DNA from 4 places in the Streptomyces sp. NPDC059248 genome. Region 3 is predicted to be linked to each of the others. Evidence: riboswitches for the same ligand, from Rfam matches in the RefSeq annotation. Region 3 holds a riboswitch; each other region holds the start of a gene.

Region 1 (7,154 bases), on a different contig from region 3:
CTTGCCGATGGTCGGCGTCTCCAGGAACAGGTTCAGCGACTGCGACTGGTCGAGATAGGGCGTACGGGCCGCCGCCATGTCGATCAGGCCCCGCTGCGGGATCTCCCACGCCGTCCGGTACAGCTCACGGACGTCGGCCGGGACCCAGGAGAAGCCCTGGACCGAGCCGTTGGCGTCGCGGAGCGCCTCCCGGGTCTGCGCGTCCCACACGCCCAGCTTCTTCAGCTCCGCCACCAGGTACGAGTTCACCTGGAGGAACTCACCGGAGAGCGTCTCGCGCTTGAACAGGTTGGAGACCTGCGGCTCGATGCACTCGTACACGCCCGCGATGGAGGCGATCGTCGCGGTCGGCGCGATGGCGAGCAGCAGGGAGTTGCGCATCCCGGTACGGGCGACGCGCTCGCGCAGCGCCTCCCAGCGCTCCGGCCAGTGCGGTGTGACGCCGTAGTGGTCGGGGTGGAGCACTCCGCGCGCGGTCCGGGTCTTCTCCCAGGCCGGGAAGGTGCCGTGGCGCTCGGCGAGCCCGGCGGACGCCTCGTAGGCGGCCAGCATGATCCGCTCGGCGATCCGGGTCGACAGCGCCTTCGCCTCCGGGGAGTCGAAGGGCAGCCGGAGCTGGAAGAAGACGTCCTGGAGGCCCATGGCGCCCAGGCCGACCGGACGCCAGCGGGCGTTGGAGCGGCCCGCCTGCTCGGTCGGGTAGAAGTTGATGTCGACGACGCGGTCGAGGAACGTGACGGCGGTACGGACGGTCTCGTCCAGCCGCTCCCAGTCGATGTCGCCGCCGACGACGAAGGCGCCCAGGTTGACCGAGCCCAGATTGCAGACAGCGGTCTCGCCGTCGTCCGTGACCTCCAGGATCTCGGTGCACAGATTCGACGAGTGGACCGTGTGGCCCTTCTCGGCGGTCTGGTTGGCGGTGCGGTTCGCGGCGTCCTTGAAGGTCATCCAGCCGTTGCCGGTCTGCGCGAGGGTCCGCATCATCCGCCCGTACAGCTCCCGGGCGGGCATCGTCTTACGGGCCAGGCCCTTCGCCTCGGCGGCCCGGTACGCGGCGTCGAACTCGTCGCCCCACAGGTCGACCAGCTCGGGGGTGTCCGCGGGCGAGAACAGGGACCACTCGGTGTCCGCGTCGACCCGGCGCATGAACTCGTCCGGGATCCAGTGCGCGAGGTTGAGGTTGTGGGTCCTGCGGGCGTCCTCGCCGGTGTTGTCGCGCAGCTCCAGGAACTCCTCGATGTCCGCGTGCCAGGTCTCCAGATAGACGGCGGCGGCACCCTTGCGCCGGCCGCCCTGGTTGACGGCCGCGACGGAGGCGTCGAGGGTCTTCAGGAACGGGACGATGCCGTTGGAGTGGCCGTTCGTCCCCCGGATGAGGGAGCCCCGGGCCCGGATCCGGGAGTACGAGAGCCCGATACCGCCCGCGTGCTTCGAGAGCCGGGCGACCTGGTGGTAGCGGTCGTAGATGGAGTCCAGCTCGTCCAGCGGCGAGTCCAGCAGATAGCAGGACGACATCTGGGGGTGCCGGGTGCCCGAGTTGAAGAGCGTCGGCGACGACGGCAGGTAGTCGAGCCGGCTCATCAGCCCGTACAGGGCCACGACCTCGTCCAGGGCGCGGACCGAATCGTCCTCGGCGAGACCGGAGGCGACCCGGAGCATGAAGTGCTGCGGGGTCTCCACGACCTTCCGGGTGATCGGGTGGCGCAGCAGATAGCGGCTGTAGAGGGTCCGCAGGCCGAAGTAGCCGAACCGGTCGTCGCCCGCCGGGTCGATCACGGCGTCGAGCCGCTCGGCGTGCAGGGCGACGAAGGCGGCCGTACGGTCCGCGATCAGGCCCTCCGTGTGGCCCACCCGGACCGAGGCGGAGAAGGAGACCGCGCCCTGGCTCTCGGCCTCGGCGGCGATCGTCCTGGTCAGCAGCCGGGCGGCGAGCCGGGAGTACGCGGGGTCGTCGGAGATCAGGCCCGCGGCGGCGTCGGTGGCGAGCTGATGGAGTTCCGCCACGTCCGACCCGGGGTGCCGGCCGCGGAGCGCGGCGGCGGCGACCCTGCCGGGGTCGGTGTCCGGCAGATCGGCGGTGAGGTCGGTCAGGGTCCGCAGAAGCGCGGTCCCCGGGCCGTCCTCGGGCTTGTTCGCCACCGCAGTGGTGATGCCCGAAACCGGATCGGCAGGCGCGATGGTCACGTGGTGCTCTCCCTCGCTCGGCTCACGGACCGCGATGGCGGGGAGTTCGGCGGGCAGGCCGGGGCGGACCGCGCCCGTGGGCGGGCAGCACGCAACGGCGTCCACCGGCCCAACCACGAGGCCCGGACGTCTCGGCACCGGGTCGGACGACGCGGTGCGCTGTCGGCAGACGGCCGGACTTACTCGCGGTGTGACAAAGCACGCCGAAGATCACCGTTGCGGGACAGTTCCGGATTCGCACCGGATTCCTCTGCGACGACAGCGAGACGAGCATACATGTGGGGGCACCCCGAAGATGTTGCCCCCACATGTTGTGTCGCGTCCCTCACTCGCGAGCCACGGTTCCCCTGCGGGGGCGGTGCGGTGAAGGCCGTTTCCCCCTGCGGGGCGGGGCCGGGTGAAGGTGTTCAGGGGCGCTGGGGGTCCCCCCATCGCCGAAGGCATAGGGGGCGGAACCGCGCGACAAGCCCACGATGGCGTGAGGTCGAGTACGGTCGTCATCGGGCTGGGCGGGACGCGGATTCCGTGGCGGTGCGCTGAGGTGGAAGCCTCCACCCGACCGCCCCCGCAGGGGCGCGGCGCCCGGACATGCCTTCGCCGGGGCGGCCCCGTGGATGTGGGGCCGCCCCGGCGAAAAGAAGCTCGGGGCCGGCGGCCCCGAAAAGGTGGCGTCAGTCCTGGGGGCGGCGGAGGCGGGCCACGAACTTGTAGCGGTCGCCGCGGTACACCGAGCGGACCCACTCCACGGGCTCGCCCCGCGCGTCCAGCGAGTGGCGTGAGAGCATCAGCATCGGCAGGCCGACATCCGTCCCCAGCAGCCCCGCCTCGCGCGGTGTGGCCAGGGACGTCTCGATGGTCTCCTCGGCCTCCGCGAGGTGGACGTCGTACACCTCGGCGAGCGCCGTGTAGAGGGATGTGTACTTGACGAGGCTGCGGCGCAGCGCCGGGAAGCGCTTCGCGGACAGATGCGTCGTCTCGATGGCCATCGGCTCACCGCTGGCCAGCCGCAGCCGCTCGATCCGCAGGACCCGCCCGCCGGTGGAGATGTCGAGCAGCCCGGCGAGGGTGTCGTCGGCGGTGACGTAACCGATGTCGAGGAGCTGGGAGGTGGGTTCGAGACCCTGGGCCTTCATGTCCTCGGTGTACGAGGTCAATTGCAGGGCCTGGGAGACCTTGGGCTTGGCGACGAAGGTGCCCTTGCCCTGGATCCGTTCGAGCCGGCCCTCGACGACCAGCTCCTGGAGCGCCTGGCGCACGGTGGTGCGCGAGGTGTCGAACTCGGCGGCCAGGGTGCGTTCCGGCGGTACGGGCGTACCCGGCGGAAGGGTCTCCGTCATCTCCAGCAGATGCCGCTTCAGGCGGTAGTACTTCGGCACGCGCGCGGTCCGGGTCGCCGGTGTCCCCGCCTCGGTCTCCGTACCCACCCCGTCCGTCGTCATGGCCCGCCTTCCCGTTCCCGACTGCTGCGCTGCCGTCACCGGCTCCTCCGTCTGTAGCGGATCACATCGTGGCACGGGCCGGTCCCGGGGAGTGACCCTCTCCCTCCTGGTTTCTGTCTCCAGGTGGACACCACTGCTTCTTATACACCGAGGGGACTAGGGTTGGTCTAGTCCAAGCGGGGGCCTCAAGCCTGCCCGGATCATGCCCAGATGTCGGTCCGATAACGGACTGGACAGGCGGGTTTATCGAGCCTTGACAGCCTGAAAGGTCTAGGCCAAGCTCCCGGTACTGGTCTAAACCATTAAAGACCAGGTCCCAGCCCCAGGCAGTACTTTTCACGTATCGCTTCGTGGTGGGCGGGGGTGGCAGGCTCCCTTAGGAGGATGGCGTGAAGCGCAAGCTCATCGCGGCTATCGGTGTCGCGGGCATGTTGATCAGTGTTGCCGCGTGTGGCTCGGACGACAAGGACGAGAAGCCCAAGACGGGTGCTGGGGGGAAGACCGACTTCAAGGGTCAGACCCTCACCTTCTGGGCGATGGACGGCTCGACGCCGGACGCCTGGCTCGCGGACCTCACCAAGGAGTTCGAGGCCAAGACCGGTGCCACGCTCAAGTACGAGAAGCAGGCGTGGAACGGTATTCAGCAGAAGCTGACGACCGCCCTCTCCGAGGACAGCCCGCCCGACGTCTTCGAGATCGGCAACACCCAGACCCCCGCCTACGCCAAGACCGGCGGTCTGGCCGAGCTGGGCGACATCAAGCAGGCCATCGGCGCCGACTGGACCGAGAACCTGAACAAGGCTTCGGTCTTCGAGGGCAAGCAGTACGCCGCGCCGTGGTACTTCGCCAACCGCGTCGTCGTCTACAACAAGAAGGTCTTCGCGGAGGCCGGCATCACCGCGCCGCCGAAGACCCGCGCCGAGTTCTACGCCGCGCTCGACAAGCTCAAGGCGAAGGGCAAGGAGCCCATCTACCTGCCCGGCCAGAACTGGTACCACTTCGTCGGTCTGGTGATCGGCCAGGGCGGCGAGCTGGTCAAGAAGGACGGCGACAAGTGGGTCTCCAACCTGGAGGACCCGAAGGTCGTCGCCGCGGCCGAGGAATACAAGAAGATGCAGGCGTACTCCAAGGCGCCCAAGGACAAGGACGAGGCCACCCCGCAGCAGGCCGACGTCTTCGCCAAGGGCAACGTCGGTGCCTTCATCGGCATGGGCTGGGAGGGCGCCACCGCCATCAAGGCGAACCCGGCCATCGAGAAGGACCTCGGCTACTTCACCATCCCCGGTGAGACCGCGGACAAGCCCGAGGGCGTCTTCCTCGGCGGTTCCAACGTCGCCGTCGCGCAGAACAGCAAGAACAAGGAGCTCGCCAAGGAGTTCCTGAAGCTGCTGCTCTCCGACAAGTACGAGGGCGGCCTCGCCAAGGCCAGCGGTGTCATCCCGAACAAGGAGTCCCTGAACTCCAACCTGACGGGCAACCCGGTCGCCGAGGCCGCCGCCCCGTCCGCGAAGTTCGGTGGCACGACCCCGCTGATCGCCGAGTGGGCAGCCGTCGAGAACGAGCCCAACCCGATCAAGACCTACCTCACCGCCGTGGTGAGCGGTAAGTCGCCGGCGGACGCCGCCAAGCAGGTCGAGGGCGAGTTCAACAAGCGCCTGGCACAGAAGCAGTAACCGAATCCGGCGGCCGGGGCGGGGGTCTCAGGCCCCCTCCCCGGCCGCCGACTGCTGTCCCCCAAGCGCCTAGGAAGAGATGGCGAGCATGACCGTGCAGACCGAACGGGCGCCGTCCGGCCCCGCGGAGGTACCCACCCCTCCGGTCAAGGGCAAGGGCAGGCCCTCAGCACCGCGTAAAGCGGGCTCTTTCGTTCCTTATCTGCTGCTGCTTCCCGCGGTGGCCGCCACCCTGGTCTTCCTGGGCTGGCCCCTGGTGAACAACGCGATCCTGTCGTTCCAGAACCTCAATATGAGACAGCTGATCCAGCGTCTCACCGAGTGGAACGGCATCGACAACTACCGGGAGATCCTTACCGGCGAGGACTTCTGGCGGGTCACGGGACGCTCGATCGCCTTCACCGGCGTCAACGTCCTGCTGATCATGGTCCTGGGTACGCTCGTCGGTCTGCTGCTCGCCCGCCTCGGCAAGAAGATGCGCTTCGCCCTGATGATCGGGCTCGTGCTCGCCTGGGCCATGCCGGTCGTCGCCTCCACCACCGTCTACCAGTGGCTCTTCGCCCAGCGGTTCGGTGTCGTCAACTGGGTCCTGGTCCAGCTCGGCTTCGAGGGCATGGCCGACCACAACTGGTTCGGCACCCAGATGTCGACCTTCTTCGTGATCACCCTGCTGATCGTCTGGCAGTCGATCCCCTTCGTCGCCCTGGCCCTCTACGCGGCGACGACCACCATCCCGAAGGAGCTGTACGAGGCCGCCGCGCTGGACGGCGCCAACGCCTGGCGCAGCTTCACCTCGGTGACCATGCCGTTCCTGCGGCCCTTCCTCTACGCCACCACCTTCCTGGAAGTCATCTGGGTGTTCAAGGCCCTGGTCCAGGTGCTCACGATCAACCGCGGTGGTCCCGACCGGCTCACCGAGATCCTCCCGGTGTACGCCTACATCGAGGGCATGGGCAACCAGCACTACGGCATGGGCGCGGCCATCGCGATGCTCACCATCGTGATCATGCTGCTGCTGACGGCCTACTACCTCCGGATCGTGCTCAAGCAAGAGGAGGACGTGCGATGAAGCGCTCCTTGTTCGGCCGTTTCTGGCCCAATGCCACCGCCGTGCTCCTGGTCGCCTTCTTCGCCTTCCCCGTCTACTGGATGTTCGCCACGGCGTTCAAGAAGACGACGGACATCGTCGCCGACACCCCGGTGTGGATTCCGCTGGATCCGACGATGAAGCACTTCGAGTCGGCGCTCGACGCGGAGAACTTCTGGACCTTCGTCGCCAACTCGTTCACCGTCACGCTGCTCGCGGTGATCTTCTCCCTGATCATCGCCCTCGCGGCCTCCTTCGCCCTGGCCCGGATGAAGTTCAAGGGCCGGCGCGGCTTCATCATCGGCTTCATGATCGCCCAGATGGCGCCCTGGGAAGTGATGGTCATCGCCATCTACTTCATCGTCCGCGACGCCGACATGCTCAACAGCCTGGTGCCGCTGACGATCTTCTACATGGTGATGATCCTCCCCTTCACGCTCCTCACGCTCCGCGGCTTCGTCGCCGCCGTGCCCAAGGAGCTGGAAGAGGCCGCCATGGTCGACGGCTGCACCCGCCGCCAGGCGTTCCTGAAGGTGATCTTCCCGCTGCTCGCCCCCGGTCTGATGTCGACCTCGATGTTCGGCTTCATCACCGCGTGGAACGAGTTCCCGATGGTGCTGGTGCTCAACAAGCAGGTCGAGTACCAGACCCTGCCCCTGTGGCTCTCCGGATTCCAGTCCGTCTTCGGCAACGACTGGGGTGCCACCATGGCGGCGTCCTCCCTCTTCGCCATTCCGGTGCTGCTGCTCTTCCTCTACCTCCAGCGCGGAG
Region 2 (7,154 bases), on a different contig from region 3:
ATCCACTTCGTCGTCAACGCGCCGTTCGGCTTCGCGCTCGGCTTCGACCGGGAGAGCCCGGGTCTGATGCGGCGACGGCCGCGCCCGCGCGGGGAGTCCGTGCTGACCCGTCCCCTGCTGCTCTCCGTCGGGCTGAGCGGTCTCGCGCTGACCGTTCTGCTGCTGGCGCTGATCGTGCTGGGCGAGAAGCACTTCGGCAGTGCGGACATCGGCCGGTCGACGGCGTTCACCGCGTTCGCGCTCTGTCTGATCGTGGCGGCCTTCGAGTGCCGGAGCGAGACCGCGTCCGTGCTGCGGGCCGCCACGTTCGACAGCAAGCAGATGAACTGGGCGGCGCTGGCGGAGTTCGTGCTGGCCGTGATGGTGACCCAGCTGGACGGCTTCCGCCGGATCCTCGACACCACCCGGCTCGATCTCCGTCAGTTCGGCTGGGCCCTGCTGGCGGCGCTGGTCCTGCTGGTCGCCTGGGAGCTGGCGAAGCTCGTCGCCCGGCGCGCCCGGGGTACGGCACCGGGTGCCGCGGCCGAGCCCGCCCCTGCGCCGGGCATCTGACCGGGCCCGCCGCCGGCCCCCTCCCGACCGCTCCCGACCACCTCCGACCCCTCCCGACCGCTCCGGACCGCTCCGGACCGGCCGGGACGGCGTGCGACCCGAACCGCGCCCCTCCGTGAGCCGTCCGGCGCTCGGCTGAGCGGCGGCTTCTCCCCCGTGTGTCCCGCGGATGAAACCTCGCGGGACATTTGCGTGTTCTTGGGGACATCGTGGCTGTCGCGCGGCCCGCGACGACGAGGCCCCCTTGTTGCGGGGGTGCCCACTGCCCCACGATGAACGGCGACCATCGCCCCGTGCATGACAATGCCTGCCAACGGCCTTGCCATGGACGGGCGTTGCTGCTTCACGCACGTTTCCGGCACCTTCCTCAGCGGCGTACACCGCCGCCAGCGCAAGGGGAGACACCGTGGCACGACGGATCACTCGTATCGGCCGGGTCCTGCGCGTCAGACGCGCCGGGCCCGCCTCCACCACCGACGGCGCCCGCGGGCGCGGCGGACAGCGCAGACCCTCGCGGGCCGCGCTCTCCGCCCTGGCCGCCTTCTCCGGCGTTCTGCTGTTGTTACCGCTCGGCGCGGGCTCCGCGGGGGCTGCCCCGAAGGCCGGACCCGCCGCCGACCGGCCGACGGTCGCCGAGAGCAAGATCGAACCCGAGCTGCGGCGCCAGCTCGACCGCGGTAAGACGGAGTTCTGGGTACGGTTCGACACCGCCGCCGACCTGGGGGCCGCGAACCGGGCCGGGACCAAGGCGGCCAAGGCCCGCGCCGTGTACGACGCCAAGCGCGCGCACGCCGAACGTACCCAGGCCGGGGTCGTCGAGGCCCTGCGGAACGTCCGGGCCGAGCACACCGCGTACTGGGCCGTGAACACCGTCCGGGTCGTCGCCGACGCCAAGGTCGCCGAGGCGCTGGCCCAGCGGCCCGAGGTCGCCGGGCTCGACGCCGACGACACGGTCACCATCCCGAAGCCGGTCAGGGGCGAGCGGGAGAACGCCGTCGACGCGGTCGAATGGAACATCGACCGGGTCGGGGCACCCCGGGTCTGGGAGACCCTCGGGGTCCGCGGCGAGGGTGTCGTGGTCGCCAATATCGACACCGGGGTCGACTATCTGCACCCGGCCGTCAACACCCAGTACCGGGGCCGGGCCGCCGACGGCGGCTACACCCATGACTACAACTGGTTCGACCCGGCGAATATCTGCCCGGTCAAGGCCCCGTGCGACAACAACGACCACGGCACCCACACCATGGGCACGATGGTCGGCGACGACGGCGCCGCCAACAAGATCGGGGTGGCGCCCGGAGCGCGCTGGATCGCCGCGAAGGGCTGCGAGTCCAACTCCTGCTCCCAGGCGTCGCTGCTGGCGTCCGGTCAGTGGATCCTCGCCCCCACCGACGTCAACGGGGCCAATCCGCGACCCGATCTGGCACCCGACATCGTGAACAACTCCTGGGGCAGCGGCGTCCACAACCCCTGGTACAAGGAGATCGTCGCCGCCTGGCGGGCGGCCGGCATCTTCCCCGCCTTCTCCAACGGCAACAACGGCCCGGCGTGCGCCACCAGCGGCTCCCCGGGCGACTATGTGGCGTCGTACAGCTCCGGTGCCTTCGACATCAACAACGCCATCGCGAGCTTCTCCTCCCGGGGCGCCGGTGACGAGGGCGGCATCAAGCCCAATATCGCCGCGCCCGGGTCCAATGTGCGCTCCGCGATCCGCAACGGCGGATACGGATCGTTCTCCGGCACTTCGATGGCCTCCCCGCACACCGCGGCGGCGGTCGCCCTGATCTGGTCCGCCGCCCCCGCGCTCCGCGGCGACATCGCCCAGACCGAGGGGCTGCTCGACCAGACCGCCACCGATGTCGACGCCACCGCCTGCGGCGGCACCCCCGCCGACAACAACGTCTTCGGCGAGGGCAGGCTCGACGCCCTGGCCGCCGTGCAGGCGGCGCCCCGCGGCCCGGTCGGCTCCCTCGGCGGCACCGTGACCGAGGGCGGTACCCCGCTCGCCGGGGCCCGGGTCACCGCGGAGGGTCCGATCAGCCGGACCGCCGTCACCGGGGCCGACGGCCGCTACGCCTTCCCGTCGCTCTCCACGGGCTCGTACGCCGTGACCGCCGCCAAGTTCGGCTACCAGAGCGCGAGCGGTACCGCCGCGGTCACCGAGAACGCCGCCGCCACCCTCGACCTCGGGCTCACCGCCGCCGCCTCCGCCCGGGTCACCGGCGTGGTGTCGTCGGCCGCCGGGCCCGTCGCCGGGGCCTCGGTCTCCGTCACCAACACACCGGTGACCGCGACCACCGACGCCGCCGGCCGGTTCGAGGCCGTCCTGCCGCACGGCGAGTACGAGATCCGGGCCACGCATCCCTCCAAGTGCGTCACCGCGGGCAGTACCCGTGTCACCGTCGCCGGCGACACCACCGCGGCCGTGACCCTGCCCGAGCGCACGGACACCTTCGGATACGCCTGCGCCACCGGCGACCGGGCCTACCAGGCCGGGACCCAGCGACTCGCCCTCACCGGCGACAACACCACCGAGCGCGTCGAACTCCCCTTCCCCGTACCGCTGTACGGGAAGAACTACTCAGTCGCCCATGTGGGCACCAACGGCACCCTCAGCTTCGGCGGACCCCACACCGGCGACTCCAACGGATCACTGCCCAGCGCCGCGGTGCCGAACGCGGCCCTCTACCCGTTCTGGGACGATCTGCTGCTGACCGGCGAGGGCGAGTCCGCGGTCTTCACCGGCGTCACGGGCACCGCGCCGAACCGGTCGTACACCGTCGAATGGCGTGACGTCGTCCACTGGGCCGACCAGGGCAGGCGGTTCTCCTTCGCCGCCGTGATCGGCGAGAACGGCGGGGTGACCTACCACTACAAGGGCACCACGGGCACCGGCCTGGCGGGCGGGTCCAGCGCCACCATCGGCGTGGAGAACGCCACCGGCACCGACGCATTCCTCTACTCCCTCAACTCCGCCGTCCTCAGCGACGGTCTGTCGGTCTCCTTCCGCACCACCCGCCACGGCGTGGTCAACGGCCGGGTCGTCGACGCCAACGACGGCAAGGGCGTCGCCGGCGCCACCGTCGCCTTCGGCACCGGGACATCGGCGGTGACCGTCACCACCGGCGCCGACGGCGGCTATGTCGCCCAGACCCCGGCGGGCCCGCAGCCGGTGGCCGTGTCGGCACCGGCGTACGAGAGCGCGGACGGCACCATCGAGGTGGCGGCCGGGACCGTCGCCCGCGACACCCGGTCGCTGCGCACCGGACGGGTCACGCCGTCGAAGGCGTCGCTCGACGTCGTCGCCCCCGGCGACCAGCGGCGCACCCGGACGATCGAGCTGTCCAACCCGGGTCTCGGCACGGCGTTCACCGTCGCCGAGGACGCCCCCTGGCTCACCGCGGGACCGGCCGCCGGTGAACTCGCCACCGGGGCGAGGACACCGCTCACGATCACCGTGGACACCGCGGGTCTCGCCCCCGGCACGGTCCTGACGTCCGCGGTCAGGATCGAGTCCCGGAGTGGACGCTCGCCGGTGCTCTCGGTACCCGTCACGGTCGTCGTGCCGCGCTACCGGGCGGCGCTCGACACCGGCGCCCGGACGTCGTCGGTCGACGTACTCGGCGACACCTGGACCCCGGACCGGGCGTATACGAACGGCTCGTACGGCTACCAGGGCGCGTCCGCGACCCGCTCCACCGGTCGCGCGGTCTCCGGCACCGACGACCCGGGGCTGTTCCGCACGGCCCGTGAGGGCATGTACGAGTACCGCTTCGACGGGGTGCCCAACGGGGTCTACACGGTGGAACTCGGCTTCGCCGAACTGTCGTCGACCCGGCCCGACAAGCGGGTCTTCGACGTACTCGCCGAGGGCGTCCAGGTCCTGCCCGCCCTCGACATCGCCCTGGAGGCGGGATCGTACGCGGCGGTCCAGCGCGCCTATACGGTGACGGTCACCGACGGCACGCTGAACGTCCGCTTCGTGGCCCGGGGCGGATACGCCAAGCCGCTGGTCAACGCCCTCCGGGTGACGGACCGGCCGGACCTGGCGCCGCCGGCGCGCGCGGCCCGGTGACGACGACCGGCTGATCACCGGACCTCCGACGCCCCACCACCGGGGTGACCGGTCGTCATCCGGTACGACCGCACGACCGCACGACAACACGACGGCCCGTCGGGTCCCCTCGGGGAATCCGGCGGGCCGTCGCCGGTTCGGGCCGGGGAGGATTCGCTCGGGCCGGGGCCGGTGTGCCGTAGGGTGACACGTACGACTGGTTCGCCCCCGTCAGCCGGACGGGAGGCGTCGTAAGAGGGAACCCGGTGGGAATCCGGGACTGCCCCGCAGCGGTGAGTGGGAACGACCGCCGTCATACGCACTGGGTCCGTGACGGACCCGGGAAGCGACGGCCAGTAGGTGCCCGCCGGGAGACCGGTGGACGTGCCCGTGAGTCCGAAGACCTGCCCGTCGTCCGTGTGCGCCGGTGCGCGCACGGTCTTCCGGTGACCTCGAGGGCGGGTCGGCGACGAATGAGCGGCGGGGCCGCGGCGCGTACGGACGCGCCGGGCGGCACCCGTCCGCCGTGTCGTCCCTTCGCGTTCTCGTCCCGTCACCGGGACTCACAGGAGAAGACTCGCGAAGGAGAGTTCCGTGACCACGAAGTCCGCAGCCGCGGCAGCACGGTCCACCGTGTACGGCTACCCCCGTCAGGGGGCGGACCGGGAGCTGAAGAAGGCCGTCGAAGGCTACTGGAAGGGCCGTGTCACCGCGGCCGAACTGCGTCGCACGGCCGTCGCGCTGCGCGCCGCGAACTGGCGGTCGCTCGCGGACGCGGGCATCGCCGAGGTGCCGACGGGCGACTTCTCGTACTACGACCACGTCCTCGACACCACCGTGATGGTGGGCGCGATCCCCGCCCGGCATCGCGCGGCGGTCGCCGCCGACCCGCTCGACGGCTACTTCGCCATGGCCCGCGGCACACAGGAGGCCGCGCCGCTGGAGATGACGAAGTGGTTCGATACGAATTACCACTATCTGGTGCCGGAGCTGGGGCCCGACACCGTGTTCACGGCCGACTCCGCCGCGCAGGTCGGCGCGTTCCGGGAGGCCGCCGCGCTCGGCCTGACGGGCCGCCCGGTACTGGTCGGCCCGGTCACCTACCTCCTGCTCGCGAAGGCGGCCCCCGGCGCGCCCGCCGGATTCGAACCGCTGTCGCTGCTGGACCGGCTGCTGCCCGTGTACGCGGAGGTCCTGGCCGATCTGCGGGCGGCCGGCGCCGCCTGGGTCCAGCTGGACGAACCGGCGCTCGTCTCGGACCGCAGCCTGGACGAACTGGCCGCCACGGCCCGGGCGTACGCCCTGCTCGGCGGGCTCACGGACCGGCCGAAGCTGCTGGTCGCTTCCTACTTCGACCGGCTCGGCGTGGCGCTGCCCATCCTGGCCGACTCCCCGGTCGAGGGTCTGGCGCTGGACTTCACGGGACCCGCGGCGGCGAATCTCGCGGCGCTGGCCTCCGTCGGCGGACTGCCGGGCAGGCGGCTGGTGGCGGGCGTCGTCGACGGCCGCAACATCTGGGCCGCCGATCTGGAGCGGGCGCTGTCGACGCTCGGTACGCTCCTCGGCCTGGCGGACCGGGTCGACGTCGCCGCCTCCTGCTCGCTCCTGCACGTACCGCTGGACACCGCGGCCGAGCGGGAGATCGATCCGGGGATCCTGCGCTGGCTGTCGTTCGCCCAGCAGAAGGCGGCGGAGGTCGTCACCCTCGCCCGGGGACTCACCGACGGTACGGGCGCGATCTCCGCCGAACTCGCCGCCAACCGGGCCGTCCTGGCCGCCCGCGCGTCCTCGCCGCTGACCCGCGATCCGGCGGTACGGGCCAGGGCCGCGGCCGTCACCGGGGCCGACGCGCGCCGCCCGCAGCCGTATCCGGAGCGGGCCGCGGCGCAGCGCGAACGGCTCGGGCTGCCGCTGCTGCCGACGACCACCATCGGTTCCTTCCCGCAGACGACGGCCCTGCGCACGGCGCGGGCCGAACTGCGGGCGGGCCGGCTTGACCGGGCCGGGTACGAGAAGCGGATCCGGGACGAGATCCACGAGGTGGTGGCCTTCCAGGAGGAGGCCGGGCTCGATGTGCTGGTGCACGGCGAGCCGGAACGCAACGACATGGTGCAGTACTTCGCGGAGCGGCTCGCCGGGTATCTGGCGACCGCGCACGGCTGGGTCCAGTCGTACGGCACCCGCTATGTGCGTCCCCCGATCCTCGCCGGTGACGTCTCCCGCCCGGAGCCGATGACCGTGCGGTGGACTTCGTACGCCCAGTCGCTGACGGCCCGTCCGGTCAAGGGCATGCTGACCGGTCCGGTGACCATGCTGGCCTGGTCGTTCGTCCGTGACGACCAGCCGCTCGCCGACACCGCCCGGCAGGTCGCGCTGGCGCTCCGCGACGAGGTGGCGGATCTGGAGGCCGCCGGGACGGCGGTGGTGCAGGTCGACGAGCCCGCGCTGCGCGAGACGCTGCCGCTGCGGGCGGCGGACCGGCCCGGGTATCTGGCCTGGGCGACCGAGGCGTTCCGGCTGACGACCTCGGGGGTCGCGGCGGGGA
Region 3 (7,154 bases):
CGTGGAACGCCACGGTCGTGGTAATCACCGACTACCTCCGTAGGGTGCGGGAACGGGCGGCTGGTGCCCCGCACGGAGGCGGCGGCACCAGCCGAACTGGCCGCAGGCAGGTCGGGCAACGTTGGTGGTGCTCTGCTTTGATGCGGCCGCCGGTTCGTTCATCCGTCGCAGGTGAGCTCAAGCTCGGCCCAGACCTCCTTGCCCCATGGGCACCTGTCCGAGCCGTACAGGTCATAGCCCCAGCAATCCGACACCGCATCGATGAGAAACAGGCCGCGGCCGGACTCGTCACCGTGGTCAGCGTGGCCGGCGGCAGGCAGACGCCCCGGTTCCCAGTCCACGACCCCGACCCGGACTCGCGACGCGCTCGGCCGTCCCACGGTCAGACGGATGTCCTGACACGAGGTGTGCTTCGACGCGTTCGCGATCAGCTCCGTGACGATCAGCACGGCACCGTCGGCGAGTTCATCCAGGCACCACGCACCGAGGACACGCTGAACGAGCTTGCGGCCGGTCTCAGCAGTGGACGGCCGGCACGGGATGGTCTGGCTGTAGGCGGGGCACCCGACACGGGCGGCATGAACAGGTGTGTTGAGACTCGTCATGGGGATGGAGCCTTCGGGTTGTCTCGGCGCCCGGTCCGCCCCTTGCGAGATGTGAGCGTGCGGACCGGGCCGTCAACAGCCGCCTCTGATGACGGGCGACCGACACCCAGACAACCCCGTTCTCAAATCGGCTGGTTAGGGCAATCGGGCCCCCGGTCAGCAGGAACAACTAGGGCGATTTACCCCAGCCTTTACCTGACGGATGAGTGACACGAGCGCTACCTTGCGTGGATGGAAGTCACGCGCAACACGGCTCTTGAGGCGTGGATGGCCGAGCAGGGCTATAGCTCCAACAGCCTTGCCGACGCTGTGAACAGGTCTTTAGAGCAGTTGACCGGGAAGGCCGGAGGGCTCGACGGATCATCGATCCGAGGCTGGAAGGCCGGCCGTGTGAAGTGGCCGAAGTCGGCCACCCGCAAGGCGCTTGAGGACATCGCCGGTCTGCCCGCCACCGCTTTAGGGTTCGTTCCACGGGGCAGGACCCCGTCGGCCCTGGTTCCACCGCAGCGGGAGGACCCTGACATGAAGCGCCGCACACTCGTCGGCGGGCTCGCGACGGCCGCCGTCGTCGCGGCGTCCCCCGGCACCGCGTCGCCACGCAGGATCGGCATGAGCGACGTCGACCGTCTCCAGAAGCGCTTCGCCGAGATCATCGCCAGCGACCACCGGCACGGCGGACAGCTCGGTATCGAACAGCGAGCCGCCGCCCTCGCCGACGAGGCACTGAACCTCCAAAACGCGGGAAGCGCCACCCAGCGCGTACGTAGCAGCCTCTACGCCTCCGCAGCAGCGTTCCGCTCCTCGGCGATGTGGGCTGCCATCGACGGCCGGCGCTACGACGTCGCGAAGTCACACATGCGAGAGGCCCAGGCCCTCGCCGAGATGTCCGGGGACCAGGCGATCAAGTTCCGCATCTGGAGCCATGCGGGCACCATGTACCGTCAAATGGGCCGCCCTGCCGACGCCCTCGCCGCGAACGATGTCGCCCGAAACCTGAACCTCACACGCCGTGATCCTCTGTTCGCCTGCCTGGGCCATGCCCGCCAGGCTGCGACCTACGGCGTCATCGGCGACACCAGCGCCGTGCGGCACGCCCTCGGCTGCGCCTGGGACGCATTCGAACGCGCCGATACTAGTCTCGCCCGACCGATGTGGATGACCGGAGTCCGCGACGGATCAGAGTTGGAGACGCTCGCTCTCGCAGCACACGTCCGCCTTGGAAACTTCGAGCAGGCCGAAACACACGCTCACCGGAGCCTGACCCTGCTCCGCCCTCAGATGCGGCGCGACCGGGCCATCAACACCGTCCGGCTTGCCGTCGCTCAACTCGGACAGGGCGATGTCGGACCAGCTATCGCCACGGCAATGAAGATCCCCACCGATATCGCATCCCGACATGCTCGCGTGTCGCACATGCTTCAGAGGTTCGGGGCTGCGCTGAACACCACTGCACCCGGCAGCACCACCGTCCAGACCTGGACCGAGCACACCGCCACCTGGAGGGCGGTTACATGACCACGTCGCTCCCAGCAAACTGCAGACGTTCGCCGCCTGCGGCGATCTCGTCGACACGTTACTCCGACGTACGCGCCCCGCTCCTCCACCTGCCGAACTACGCGGTCACGACCTTCGGCGAACGCCTGGACCGCCACGGCACCGATCCCGGCTTCGTCGCGGTCCTCGCGTACGCCGACGACGAGCCGGTCGGCTACGCCTACGGCAACACCATCGAACGCGGCGACCGCTACTGGCAGCGCACCACCCCGGAGCCGGCCGAGAAGTACACCGAGCGCCCGGCCCTGGCCCTGAAGGAGATCGGCGTCCGGCCCACCTGGCGCAAGACCGGTACGGCCCGCCGCATCCACGACACCCTCCTCGCCGCCCGCGATGAGCCGTACGTCACGCTCATGGTCAACCCGGCCGCCGGAGAAGGAAAGGTCCACGCGCTCTACAGATCGTGGGGGTACGTGGACATCGGGCAGAGCCAGCCGTCCCCGTCCTCGCCGATTCTTACCGTGATGACCCGGACAACCCACTGACCAGTGCCTACAGCGACCTGTCTCCTTGGAGCCGCGCCGCCCATCGCGACGCCATGGACCGGCTGAGCGAGCCGGTCGGGCGTCTCGAAGACGGGTACGGCGCCATGACGGACGACGAGCAGCAGGCGGCGCTGGACCGCATCGCCGCCGTCGACCCCTGGCACGACGAGCAGCGGTCGAGTTCGGGCACGGCCCCGTGAGCCGCTCCTGACCCACACCTCGATATCCCGGGCCGATAGCGGGCCACCGCCGTCGCCGCTCCGGAGCGTCGGTAGAGTAGGTGGGTCGTATCACGCCCGTACAGGGGGAAGCCGGTGCGAATCCGGCACTGACCCGCAGCCGTGAGCCGTCGGGGTGTCCCGTGGTCGCGCGACCGTCGCCGTACGGTTCCCGCCACCGGCCCGAGGTGGAGTCGGAATGCCCTGTACGCGGCCGTGACCGGCCACGCCACCGGCAGCCGCCGGTGATCGGCACCGTCGAGGTATACGGGGCCGGAGCCCTGGCGCGTCGTCTCCCGTACGCGCCCGTGCCCGGATCCCGGCAGCGTCCCGCAGAGGGCGCGGGAAGAGGCACAGCCCGTCATGACCACCGCCACCGCACGCCGTACCGCCGTACGCCGCGCCGCCGCCGTGCTCGCCGTCTCCGCCGTACTGGGGGCGGCCGCCGCACCTGTCGCGAGCGCCGCGACCACCCCGCCGCCGGCCACCCCTCTGCCCTCCGGTCTCTTCGGTACCACCGACCCCGCGTACGACGGAGTGTGGCGGCAGTCCCTGGCGCTTCTCGCGCAGGACACCGCCGGGCTGAAGCCCGCGGGCAAGGCCGTCGACTGGCTGACCGCGCAGCAGTGCGCGGACGGCGCGTTCCCCTCGTACCGCGCCGATGTCTCCGGCGCGTGCGCCGCGAAGCTGCCCCGCGACTCGAACGCGACCGCCGCCGCCGTGCAGGCGCTGACGGCGACCGGCGGCGCCGAGCCGAGCGTGACCAAGGCGGTCGGCTGGCTGAAGTCGGTGCAGAACGCCGACGGCGGCTGGAGCTACAACCCGGGCGGCGCGAGCGACGCCAACTCCACGGCCGTGGTGATCGGCGCGCTGGCCGCCGCCGGTGAGAAGCCGGAGGCCGTGACCTCCGCGAAGGGCGGCAAGTCGCCGTACGACGCGCTGCTGACGTTCGCCCGCCCGTGCGGCGGCAAGGACGGCGGCGCCTTCGTCTACCAGCCGGCGATGCCGGGCGCGGTCGCCGACTCGACCGCCGCCGCCGTGGTCGCCGCGCGGGGCGACGGCCTCGCGCCGAAGCCCGCCGCCGCCTCGGGGTCCGCCGCGAAGGGCGCGGCCTGCGACAAGGCCGCGAAGGACCTGGAGGGCGCGGCGGGCAACGGCGCCGCCTATCTGACGGCCGCGCTCGCGAAGACCGGTCATCTGCTGACGGCCCCGATGCCGGGCGCCGAGGACTCCGCGCCCAAGCCCGACTTCGGGAACACGGCGGACGCCGTGGTCGCCCTGGCCGTACAGGGCCGTACCGAGCAGGCGGGGAAGTCGCTGGCCTGGCTGGAGGGCAACGCCGCCGGCTGGGCGAAGCAGTCGGGACCGGCCGCGTACGCCCAGCTGATCTTCGCCGCGCGCGCGGCGGGCGGTGACCCGAAGGACTTCGGCGGTACGGACCTGGTGGCGGCGCTGACCGCGACCGGCCCGGCGCCGGAGAAGGCGGCGTCCGCCTCCGCTTCCGGTGACGAGAAGAAGAAGGACGAGAAGAAGGACGACGGCCCGAACATGTGGTGGATCATCGGCGCGTTCTTCGCGGCGAGCGCCGGTGCGGGCTTCCTGTTCAGCGGCCGCCGCAAGCCGCGCGCGTGACCCGCCCCGCGACCGCCCGCGCGACGCTGGTGGGGCTCGTGCTCGCCGTCGTCGCGGCCGGGGCCGGAGTCCTGGGCGCCGCGGCGCCCGCGCAGGCGGCCGGGTACCGGTACTGGTCGTACTGGCAGGCCGACGGCACGGCCTGGACGTACGCCACCGAGGGCCCGGCGACCGCCAGGCCCGCGGACGGCGCGGTCCACGGGTTCCGCTTCGCCGTCAGCGCCGACAGCTCCGACTCCTCGAAGCCCCGTACGGCGCCCGACTTCGACGCGATCTGCGCCGACACCGCGCCGAAGCCCGGCAGCAAGCGCGTCGCGCTCGTCGTCGACCCCGGTACGGCGGCCGACGCGCCCGCCGGGGAGCGCCCGCCGGCGCCGCGTACGGTCTGCGCGCGGGTGCCCGGGGACGCGACCGCCGCCGAGGCGCTCGCCCGGGTCGCCAAGCCGCTGCGGTACGACGGGAACGCGATGCTCTGCGCGATCTCCGGATACCCCGCGAAGGGCTGCGGCGAGCAGGTCGCCGCTTCCGGAGGCACACCCGCGCAGACGGCCGACGGAGGAAGTGACGGCGACGGCGGTCCTTCGATGGGCGTCGTCGCCGGGCTCGCGGTCCTCGCCGTCCTCGGCGCCGCCACCTACTGGCGGTCCCGCCGCCGGGCCCGATGAAGCCACGCCCCGCTCCCGCCCGCCCCTTGCTCCGGCGGCTGCGTGCCCCCGTCGCCGACCGGGCGAACGCCGTGCATCCCGGTGCCTGGTGGCTGTGGGCCCTCGGCCTCGCCGCCGCCGCGTCGCGGACGACGAACCCCTTGCTGCTCGGGCTGATCGTGGGCGTCGCGGGCTATGTCGTCGCCGCCCGCCGCACCGACGCGCCCTGGGCGCGGGCCTACATCGCCTTCGTCAAGCTGGGGCTGCTGGTCCTGGTGATCCGGGTGCTGTTCTCCGTCTTCCTCGGCGCGCCGATCCCCGGGACCCGGCTGCTCGTCACCCTTCCCGAGGTACCGCTGCCCGACTGGGCGAAGGGCATCCGGATCGGCGGCCGGGTCTACGCCGAGCAGGTCGTGCTCGCCGTCTACCAGGGCGCCAAGCTGGCCGCGCTGCTGATCTGCGTGGGCGCGGCGAACGCGCTCGCCAATCCGGCCAGGCTGCTGAAGTCGCTGCCGGGCGCGCTGTACGAGGCCGGGGTCGCCGTGGTCGTCGCGATGACCTTCGCGCCGAACCTGGTCGCGGACGTGGCCCGGCTGCGGACGGCCCGCAGGCTGCGCGGCCGCTCCACCGGCGGGCCCCGGGCGATGGCGCGGATCGGGCTGCCGGTCCTGGAGGGCGCGCTGGAGCGGTCGGTCGCGGTCGCCGCTTCGATGGACGCACGCGGCTACGGCAGGACCGCCGAGGTCCCGCCCGCGGTCCGGCACACCACGACGGCGCTGACGCTGGGCGGGCTGCTCGGTGTGTGCGCGGGGACGTACGCGCTGCTGGCGGCCGAGGGCGCGGGTTACGGGCTGCCGCTGCTGGTCGCGGGGCTCGCGGCGGCCGTCGGGGGGCTGCGGCTCGGCGGGCGGCGTACGGTCAGGACCCGCTACCGGCCCGACCGGTTCGGCGCGCGTTCCTGGCTGATCGCCGGTTCGGGCGCGGCGGTGGCCGGGCTGATGGTGTGGGCGGTGTCGTACGCGCCGACGGCGCTGGAGCCCGGAGTCGTACCGCTGACCGCGCCGACCCTGCCGCTGTGGCCCGCCGTCTCCGTCCTGATCGGGCTGCTGCCCGCGTTCGTCGCCCCCATCCCCGAGGAGTCGTCGTGATCCGGTTCGAGAATGTGTCGGTGACGTACGAGGGTACGGAAGCGCCCGCGGTCGACGGTGTCGAGCTGACCGTCCCCGAGGGGGAGCTGGTGCTGCTCGTCGGCCCGTCCGGGGTCGGCAAGTCGACTCTGCTGGGCACGGTGTCCGGGCTGGTCCCGCATTTCACCGGCGGCACGCTGCGCGGCCGGGTCACGGTCGACGGCCGGGACACCCGGACGCACCGGCCCCGGGAGCTGGCCGATGTGGTGGGGACCGTGGGCCAGGACCCGTCGGCGCACTTCGTCACGGACATCGTCGAGGACGAGCTGGCGTACGGGATGGAATCGCTGGGCACGCCCCCGGACGTGATGCGCCGCCGGGTGGAGGAGACCCTCGATCTGCTGGGCCTGACCGAGCTGCGGGAACGGCCGATCGCGACCCTGTCGGGCGGGCAGCGGCAGCGGGTGGCGATCGGGTCGGTCCTGACGGCGCACCCGAAGGTGCTGGTACTCGACGAACCGACGTCGGCGCTCGACCCGGCCGCCGCCGAGGAGGTGCTGGCCGTGCTCCAGCGCCTGGTCCACGATCTGGGGACGACGGTCCTGCTGGCCGAGCACCGACTGGAGCGGGTGGTGCACTACGCCGACCAGGTCGTGCTGCTGCCGGGTCCCGGGCGGACGCCGGTGATCGGCGCGCCCGGGGAGATCATGGCCGTCTCCCCCGTCGTTCCGCCGGTGGTGGCGCTCGGGCGACTGGCCGGCTGGGATCCGCTGCCGCTGTCGGTACGCGACGCCCGCCGCCGGGCGGCCGGGCTGCGGGAGCGGCTGGGTGAACCGGCCAAGGTCTCCGAGGCCCCCGGCTCGGGCTCGGGCGATGGCGATCCCGTCGC
Region 4 (7,154 bases), on a different contig from region 3:
CCCGCGTACCCCTCGGTCAGCACGCGGCGCGCGAAGGGACGAGCAACTGACCGAGGCGGAGCCGAAGGCGCTGGCCGCACTGGGACCCCTGCGCTCTCCACGACCTGCTCGTCCCGCGACTCGCGCGCCGCGTCGAACAGGCCGTCACCGCCGGACGAGACGGGCGGCCCGCTACCTGGAACGCGGCATGACGCGTCAGGCCCAGAGCTGGCCCTGGAGTGTCTCGATCGCCGCCTCCGTGGTGGCGGCGGTGTAGACGCCCGTCGACAGGTACTTCCAGCCGCCGTCGGCCACGACGAACACGATGTCGGCGCTGCGGCCCGCCTTGACCGCCTTGTCGCCGACGCCGATCGCGGCGTGGAGGGCCGCGCCCGTGGAGATGCCCGCGAAGATGCCCTCCTGCTGGAGGAGGTCGCGGGTGCGGCGGACCGCGTCCGCCGAGCCGACGGAGAAACGGGTGGTGAGGACGGCGGCGTCGTACAGCTCGGGGACGAAGCCCTCCTCCAGGTTGCGCAGCCCGTAGACCAGGTCGTCGTAGCGCGGCTCGGCGGCCACGATCGCGACGTCCGGGACGTGTTCGCGCAGATAGCGGCCGACGCCCATCAGGGTGCCGGTGGTGCCGAGGCCCGCCACGAAGTGGGTGACCGAGGGGAGGTCGGCGAGGATCTCCGGGCCCGTGGTCGAGTAGTGCGCGTTCGCGTTCGCCGGGTTGCCGTACTGGTAGAGCATCACCCAGGTCGGATTCTGCGCCGAGATCTCCTTCGCCACGCGGACGGCGGTGTTGGAGCCGCCGGCCGCCGGAGACGAGATGATCTCGGCTCCCCACATCGCGAGCAGTTCGCGCCGTTCCTGGCTGGTGTTCTCCGGCATGACGCAGACGATGCGGTAGCCCTTGAGGCGGGCCGCCATCGCGAGGGAGATGCCGGTGTTCCCCGAGGTGGGTTCGAGGATCGTGCAGCCGGGGGTGAGCCGGCCGTCCTTCTCCGCCTGCTCGATCATATGGAGCGCCGGGCGGTCCTTGATCGAGCCGGTCGGGTTGCGGTCCTCCAGCTTCGCCCAGATGCGGACGTCGTCGGAGGGGGACAGCCGGGCCAGCCGGACCAGCGGCGTATTGCCGACGGCCGCGAGTGGGGAGTCGTAACGCATCGTGGGTCAGCGCATTCCGCCGGCGACCGCCGGAAGGATGGTGACGCTGTCGCCGTCGGTGACCTTGGTGGCGATGCCGTCGATGAAGCGGACGTCCTCGTCGTTGAGGTAGACGTTCACGAAGCGGCGCAGCTGGTCGCCGTTCTCCTTGTCCACGAGGCGGGCCTCGATGCCCGTGTGCCGGGTCTCCAGGTCGGCGAAGAGCTCGGCGAGCGTACCGCCATGGGCCTCGACGGCCTTCTCGCCGCCGGTGTACGTACGCAGGATGGTCGGAATGCGGACCTCGATGGCCATGGGGTGGACTCCAGTCGACAGTCGAAGAGGCGGGGGCGCGGCTCGGCCCCCCGCGCCAGGGGCGGTGGATCGGAAGGTCCGGACGGGAAGGGTCCGGCGGTGCTGGGTACTCGGGTCTCAGAACGGGCTCAGGGCACGGATCAGGACACGCTCAGGTACACATCGCGCTGGCGAGACGGCACAGGTCGACATGGAGCCGCGCGACGAGCAGTACGGCACCGCTCCGCGTCCTGTCACTCATGTCGTGGAGAACCATGCGGTCATCGTAACGATTCCCCATCCGGGATTCGGAATGGCATCTCGCATGGCGGACGGTTGACGCTCACCTGTCGGACGAAGGAGCGTCGAAACCGCCCAAAAGCCTCCTGAGGAGGTTCGACGAGTCCTCGGGATGTGTGGCCCTACGGCAGGCCCGGCGGGAGGTATGTGATCGTGGGCGCGCCCGTCCTCGGGTGGATCGCGACCTCGGCCGTCACCCCGTACACCTCCGCCAGCAGCTCGGCCGTGAGCACCTCCCCCGGCGGTCCCGAGGCGACGATCCGGCCGCCTTGCAGGACATGGATCCGGTCGCAGTAGTACGCGGCGAGATTGAGGTCGTGCAGGGCGAGCAGGTTCGTGGTGCCCAGCTCCCGCACCAGGCCGAGGATCTCCAGCTGGTACCGGATGTCGAGATGGTTGGTGGGCTCGTCGAGGACGAGCAGCGCCGGGCGCTGGACCAGGGCGCGGGCGACCAGGGCGCGCTGGCGTTCCCCGCCGGAGAGGGACGGGAAGGACCGGCGGGCCAGGTCGGCGATGCCGAGCCGGTCCAGCGCCTCGTCGGCGGCGCGGCCGTCGGCGGCGGTGTCGGACTCCCAGAAGCGCTTGTGCGGGGCCCGGCCCATCAGCACGATCTCGCGGACCGTGAGTTCGAACTCGGGCCTGCTCTCCTGCGGGACGGTCGCGATCCGCCGAGCCCGGTCCTTGGGGCCCATGGCGAGCAGGTCGGCGCCGTCGAGGGCGAGGCTGCCGGCCGTGGGGCGCAGGGTGCCGTAGACGCACCGCAGGAGGGTCGTCTTGCCGCTGCCGTTGGGGCCGACGAGTCCGGCGGTCTCCCCGGGGCGGATGTCGAGGTCGGCGCCGTCGACGAGGAGGCGTCCCGCGACGGCGTACGACAGTCCGCGCACCGCCAGTTCGGCGGCGGATCCGGGTACGGGCCGCGCCGTCGGACCGGGGCTCGGGGTCGTGTCCGGGGTCATGTACGGCCTCCTTCGGCGCCGTCGACCGGGCGGCGGCGCATCAGCCACAGGAACAGCGGGCCGCCGATCAGCGCCGTCAGCACCCCGACCGGGACGTCCTGCGGCGCGGCGACGGTACGGGCCCCGAGGTCGGCGACGACGAGCGCGACGGCGCCCGCGAGCGCGGCCACCGGCAGCAGGGCCCGGTGCGAGGCGCCGACCAGGAGGCGGGCCGCGTGCGGGACCATCAGGCCGATGAAGCCGACCGCGCCGCTCGCCGCGACGAGGACCGACGTCACCAGGGACACCAGGACGAAGACGGCGGCCCGGAAGCGGGCGACGTCGAGGCCGAGCACGGTCGCGCCCTCCTCCCCCACCAGCAGCAGGTCCAGCGGGCGGGCGAGGGCCAGCAGCAGCGGCAGCAGCAGGCCGACCACGAGGGTGGACAGCCATACGGAGTCCCAGCGGGCGCTGCCGAGACCGCCGAGCGACCAGTACAGGGCCTCCCGGAAGTGCTCGGGGCGGGAGGAGGCGACCAGGACGAGGGTCGTCAGCGCCGTGAAAACGTAGCTGATGGTGACCCCGGCGAGGACGAGCCGGGTCCCGGTCATCCCGCCGTCGTGCCGGGCCAGGCCGTAGACGAGGAGGAGCGCCGCGAACGCGCCCGCGAAGGCGCCCGCGGGCAGCGCCACGGCGGTGGTGGCGCCGATGCCGAGAACGAGGACGAGCACCGCGCCGGTGGACGCCCCGGAGGAGATCCCGAGCAGGAAGGGGTCGGCGAGGCGGTTGCGGACGAGGGCCTGGAGGACGGTGCCGACGACCCCGAGTCCGGCGCCGACGACGACACCCAGGAGGACGCGGGGCAGCCGGACGTCCAGCACGATCGTCCGGAACGGGCTGGGCTCGGCGCCCGGGAGCAGCGCCGCGACGACCTCGCCGGGCGGGATGCGTACGGAACCGAGCGCGAGGGCCGCGAGTACGGCGGCGGCCAGCGCGCCGAGCAGCCCCACGGCCACCGCCCCGAACCGCAGCCGGGACGGGGTCCCGGCCGCGGTCGTGTCCGCCGGCGTGGACGAGGGCGTGGACGAGGGCGTGGACGAAGGCGCGGCGGTCTTGGTCAGCACGACCCGGGGCGCGGCCGTGTCCGGCTCCGGGGCGCGGGGACCGGGTACGGCCGCCGCCCCCGGGACCGGGGCCGGGGACGGGCCGGGCCCGTCCGGTGCCGCGGGCGTCATCGGGTGAGCTGCGGGGCCAGCTTGGCGATCGCGTCCGGCGCGCGGACGCCGACGACCGCGTCCGAGAGCGGCAGGACGGCGAACTTCTTGTTCTTGATCGCCGGGACGTCCTTCAGCGCCGGGTCCTCCAGCAGCCGCTGCTTCTTCTGTTCGAGGCTCGTGGCGCCGTAGTCGTAGATCACGATCACCTCGGGCTTACGGGCCACGACCTGCTCCCAGGTCGCGTCGCCGAAGCTCTTGGGGATGTCGGCGAAGACGTTCCGGCCGCCCGCGCGGGCGATCAGCTCGTTGCCGATGCCCTTGCCGCCGACGGTGAACGCGGTCTTGTCGCCGCTGTCGTAGACGAACACGGGCACCGGTGCGGCCTGCGTCTTCTTCAGCCCGGCCGCGGTCTTCGCGACCGTCGACCTGGAAGCGGCGATCCACTTCTCGGCCCGGTCGCGGACGCCGAAGGTGCGGCCGACCTCGTCGATCTCGCGGTAGACGTCGTCGAGGGTCGTCCGCTTCTCGGTGCAGTACTCCAGATTGAGCCGGGAGTCGATACCGGACTTCTTCAGCTCCTCGCGGGTCCGGCCGTCCTTGGCCTCGAAGGCGCTGGCGTAACCGCCGTAGACGAAGTCGGGGTTCGCGGCGAGGAGCTTCTCCTTGGAGGGATACTCCTTGGCGATCACGGGGACCGACTCGTACGCCTTCGCGTAACGCGGGAGCACCTTGTCGTCGAGATAGGCGGTGCCGACGAGGGACTTCTCCAGGCCCAGCTCCAGCATGATCTCGGTGACGTGCTGGTTCATCGTGACGACCCGCTCCGGGGGCGCCTTGTACGTGGTCTTCACACCGCAGTTGTCGACGGTGTACGGGAACCCGGCGGCCGAGGCACCGGTCTTCCCCGCGTCGGAGCCGGACTTGGAACCGGAACCGGAATCCGAACCGCCGCAAGCGGTGAGGACAAGGGGGAGCAGCGCCGCTGCCGTACCGGCTATGAGGGTACGGCGGCGGGACGGGCGTCCGGACATGCTGATGGCCTCCTCCGGGGATTTCCGCGTCCCCTGGGTGGTGGAAGAGGGCGATGGGTCAGTTCCTGGCTGACGGCCGCGGACATGGGCTGGTAGGCACGTGTCAACGACCGGTTCACAGTGGCGGGACCGCACCGGATTCGCACCGGCTTCCTGGGTCCCACCGCCCCGTATGGAATTGAAGCTGCCGGGTCAGTATGCCTTGACGACCCGGATCTCCTCCTCCGTGACCTCTCCGTTCACGATCCGGAACGAGCGGAACTGGAACGGCCCGGCCGCGTCGGAGTCCGCCGTGGAGACCAGGACGTAGTGCGCGCCGGGCTCGTTGGCGTAGGTGATGTCGGTACGGGACGGATACGCCTCGGTCGCCGTGTGCGAGTGGTAGACGATCACCGGCTCCTCGCCGTTGTCGTCCATCTCGCGGTACAGCTTCAGCAGATCGCCGGAGTCGAACTCGTAGAACGTGGGCGACCTGGCCGCGTTGAGCATCGGGATGAATCGTTCCGGCCGGTCGCTGCCCTCGGGGCCCGCGACCACGCCGCACGCCTCGTCGGGGTGGTCGGCCCTGGAGTGCGCGACGATCCGGTCGTAGAGGTCCTGGGTCAGGGTCAGCATGCGGATCAGGATAAGCGGGGGCCGTCCGGACGGCGGAAGGGCCGGTCCGTATCGTGCCGCGATACGGACCGGCCCTTCTCGCATACCGGACGGCCGGACGGCTCAGCGCTTGGCGAAGGCCGCGCCGTCCGGGTTCTTCGCCCGCAGGACGAGATACGAGACCAGCAGGACGAGGGCCCAGAGCGGGGCCACGTACAAGGAGATCCTGGCGTCCTTGTCGATGCCCATCAGCACGATCACCAGGCCGATGAAGGCCAGGGCGAACCAGCTCGTCCAGGGCGCGCCGGGCGCCTTGAAGGAGGACTCGGCGACCTCGCCGCGAGCGACCTTGGCGCGGTAGCGGATATGGCTGACCAGGATCATGACCCAGGCCCACATACCGGAGATCGTGGCAAAGGAGACGATCTTGTGGAAGGCGTCGCCGGGCCACTGGTAGTTGATCCAGACACCGATCAGCATCAGGCCCGCGGAGAAGGTCGTGCCGATCAGCGGGGTGCCGTGCTTGGTGAGCCGGGTGAAGATCCTGGGGCCCTGGCTGTTGAGCGCGAGGTCGCGCAGCATCCGGCCGGTGGAGTACATCCCGGAGTTGCAGGACGACAGGGCCGCCGTGAGGACGACGAAGTTGACGATGCCCGCGCCGATCTGGAGGCCCATCTGGTCGAACGCGGCGACGAACGGCGAGACGCCCGGCTGGAAGTTGGTCCAGGAGACCACCGACAGGATCATGATCAGGGCGCCGACGTAGAAGACGGCGATCCGCCACGGCACGGTGTTGATGGCCTTGGGGAGGGTCTTCTCCGGGTCCTTGGACTCACCGGCGGTGACGCCGACCAGTTCGACCGCGAGGAAGGCGAACATCACGATCTGGAGGGTCATCAGCGTGCCGCCGAGGCCCTTGGGGAAGAAGCCGCCGTCGCTCCAGAGGAGGGAGAAGGAGGCGGTGTCCCCGGCGTCGGTGAAACCGAGGGTGATGATTCCGGCGCAGATCAGGATCATGCCGATGATGGCGGTCACCTTGATCATGGAGAACCAGAACTCCAGCTCGCCGAAGATCTTCACGGAGATCAGGTTGGCGAGATAGAGGATGATCGTGAAGCCCAGGGCCGAGATCCACTGCGGGACGTCGAACCAGTACGTCATGTACTCGGCCGCCGCGGTCACCTCGGTCATCCCGGTGACGACCCAGAAGAGCCAGTACGTCCAGCCGGTGGCGAAGCCCGCGAAGGGGCCGACGAACTCGCGCGCGTACTCGGAGAACGAGCCCGCGACGGGGCGGTACATCAGCAGTTCGCCGAGGGCCCGCATGATGAAGAAGATGACGACGCCCGCGATGGCGTACGCGAGGATGAGACTGGGCCCGGCTTTGGAGATTCCCTTGCCCGCGCCGAGGAAGAGACCGGTTCCGATGGCTCCGCCGATGGCGATCATCTGGATCTGCCGGGCACCGAGTGCCCGGTGGTAACCCTGGTCTTCGGCGGTGGCCGCCGGGGCCCCGGCCGGTTTGCCCGGCCCGTCCTTGGTGTCGTCGACCTGCACCGAGGTCATAAGCTGCTGCGCCCTTCTCTCCATGCCGATCCGCGTCCGCCGCGCCCCCCGGCGTGTCGGCTGCGGATCAGTTCCTGATCCCCCCGGATATG

Evidence for each region. A riboswitch is a leader RNA that binds a small molecule or an ion and turns the genes downstream of it on or off. The one in region 3 is predicted to bind cobalamin.
Region 1: another riboswitch for cobalamin. It lies ahead of ACFXG1_RS29375 (ribonucleoside-diphosphate reductase subunit alpha); the one in region 3 lies ahead of ACFXG1_RS30325 (prenyltransferase/squalene oxidase repeat-containing protein).
Region 2: another riboswitch for cobalamin. It lies ahead of metE (5-methyltetrahydropteroyltriglutamate--homocysteine S-methyltransferase); the one in region 3 lies ahead of ACFXG1_RS30325 (prenyltransferase/squalene oxidase repeat-containing protein).
Region 4: another riboswitch for cobalamin. It lies ahead of ACFXG1_RS02310 (ABC transporter substrate-binding protein); the one in region 3 lies ahead of ACFXG1_RS30325 (prenyltransferase/squalene oxidase repeat-containing protein).

Annotation. Positions count from the first base shown of each region.
Region 1 is NZ_JBHYZV010000098.1:1,362-8,515, forward strand. It holds gene ACFXG1_RS29375 (ribonucleoside-diphosphate reductase subunit alpha) at 1-2,184, opposite strand, end outside; cobalamin riboswitch at 2,338-2,471, opposite strand; gene ACFXG1_RS29380 (GntR family transcriptional regulator) at 2,856-3,623, opposite strand; gene ACFXG1_RS29385 (extracellular solute-binding protein) at 4,013-5,296, shown strand; gene ACFXG1_RS29390 (carbohydrate ABC transporter permease) at 5,385-6,365, shown strand; gene ACFXG1_RS29395 (carbohydrate ABC transporter permease) at 6,362-7,154, shown strand, end outside.
Region 2 is NZ_JBHYZV010000131.1:450-7,603, reverse strand. It holds gene ACFXG1_RS32035 (cation-translocating P-type ATPase) at 1-552, shown strand, start outside; gene ACFXG1_RS32030 (S8 family serine peptidase) at 959-4,630, shown strand; cobalamin riboswitch at 4,811-5,036, shown strand; gene metE (5-methyltetrahydropteroyltriglutamate--homocysteine S-methyltransferase) at 5,204-7,154, shown strand, end outside.
Region 3 is NZ_JBHYZV010000108.1:6,173-13,326, reverse strand. It holds gene ACFXG1_RS30345 (ATP-binding protein) at 159-605, opposite strand; gene ACFXG1_RS30340 (XRE family transcriptional regulator) at 837-2,120, shown strand; partial or broken gene ACFXG1_RS30335 (GNAT family N-acetyltransferase) at 2,140-2,644, shown strand; gene ACFXG1_RS30330 (hypothetical protein) at 2,698-2,844, shown strand; cobalamin riboswitch at 2,947-3,067, shown strand; gene ACFXG1_RS30325 (prenyltransferase/squalene oxidase repeat-containing protein) at 3,226-4,494, shown strand; gene ACFXG1_RS30320 (SCO2322 family protein) at 4,491-5,159, shown strand; gene ACFXG1_RS30315 (CbiQ family ECF transporter T component) at 5,156-6,286, shown strand; gene ACFXG1_RS30310 (ABC transporter ATP-binding protein) at 6,283-7,154, shown strand, end outside.
Region 4 is NZ_JBHYZV010000003.1:91,518-98,671, forward strand. It holds gene ACFXG1_RS02280 (2'-5' RNA ligase family protein) at 1-50, shown strand, start outside; gene ACFXG1_RS02285 (PLP-dependent cysteine synthase family protein) at 196-1,146, opposite strand; gene ACFXG1_RS02290 (MoaD/ThiS family protein) at 1,153-1,440, opposite strand; gene ACFXG1_RS02295 (putative leader peptide) at 1,592-1,696, opposite strand; gene ACFXG1_RS02300 (ABC transporter ATP-binding protein) at 1,842-2,675, opposite strand; gene ACFXG1_RS02305 (FecCD family ABC transporter permease) at 2,672-3,889, opposite strand; gene ACFXG1_RS02310 (ABC transporter substrate-binding protein) at 3,886-4,902, opposite strand; cobalamin riboswitch at 4,941-5,089, opposite strand; gene ACFXG1_RS02315 (Mov34/MPN/PAD-1 family protein) at 5,095-5,517, opposite strand; gene ACFXG1_RS02320 (amino acid permease) at 5,620-7,062, opposite strand.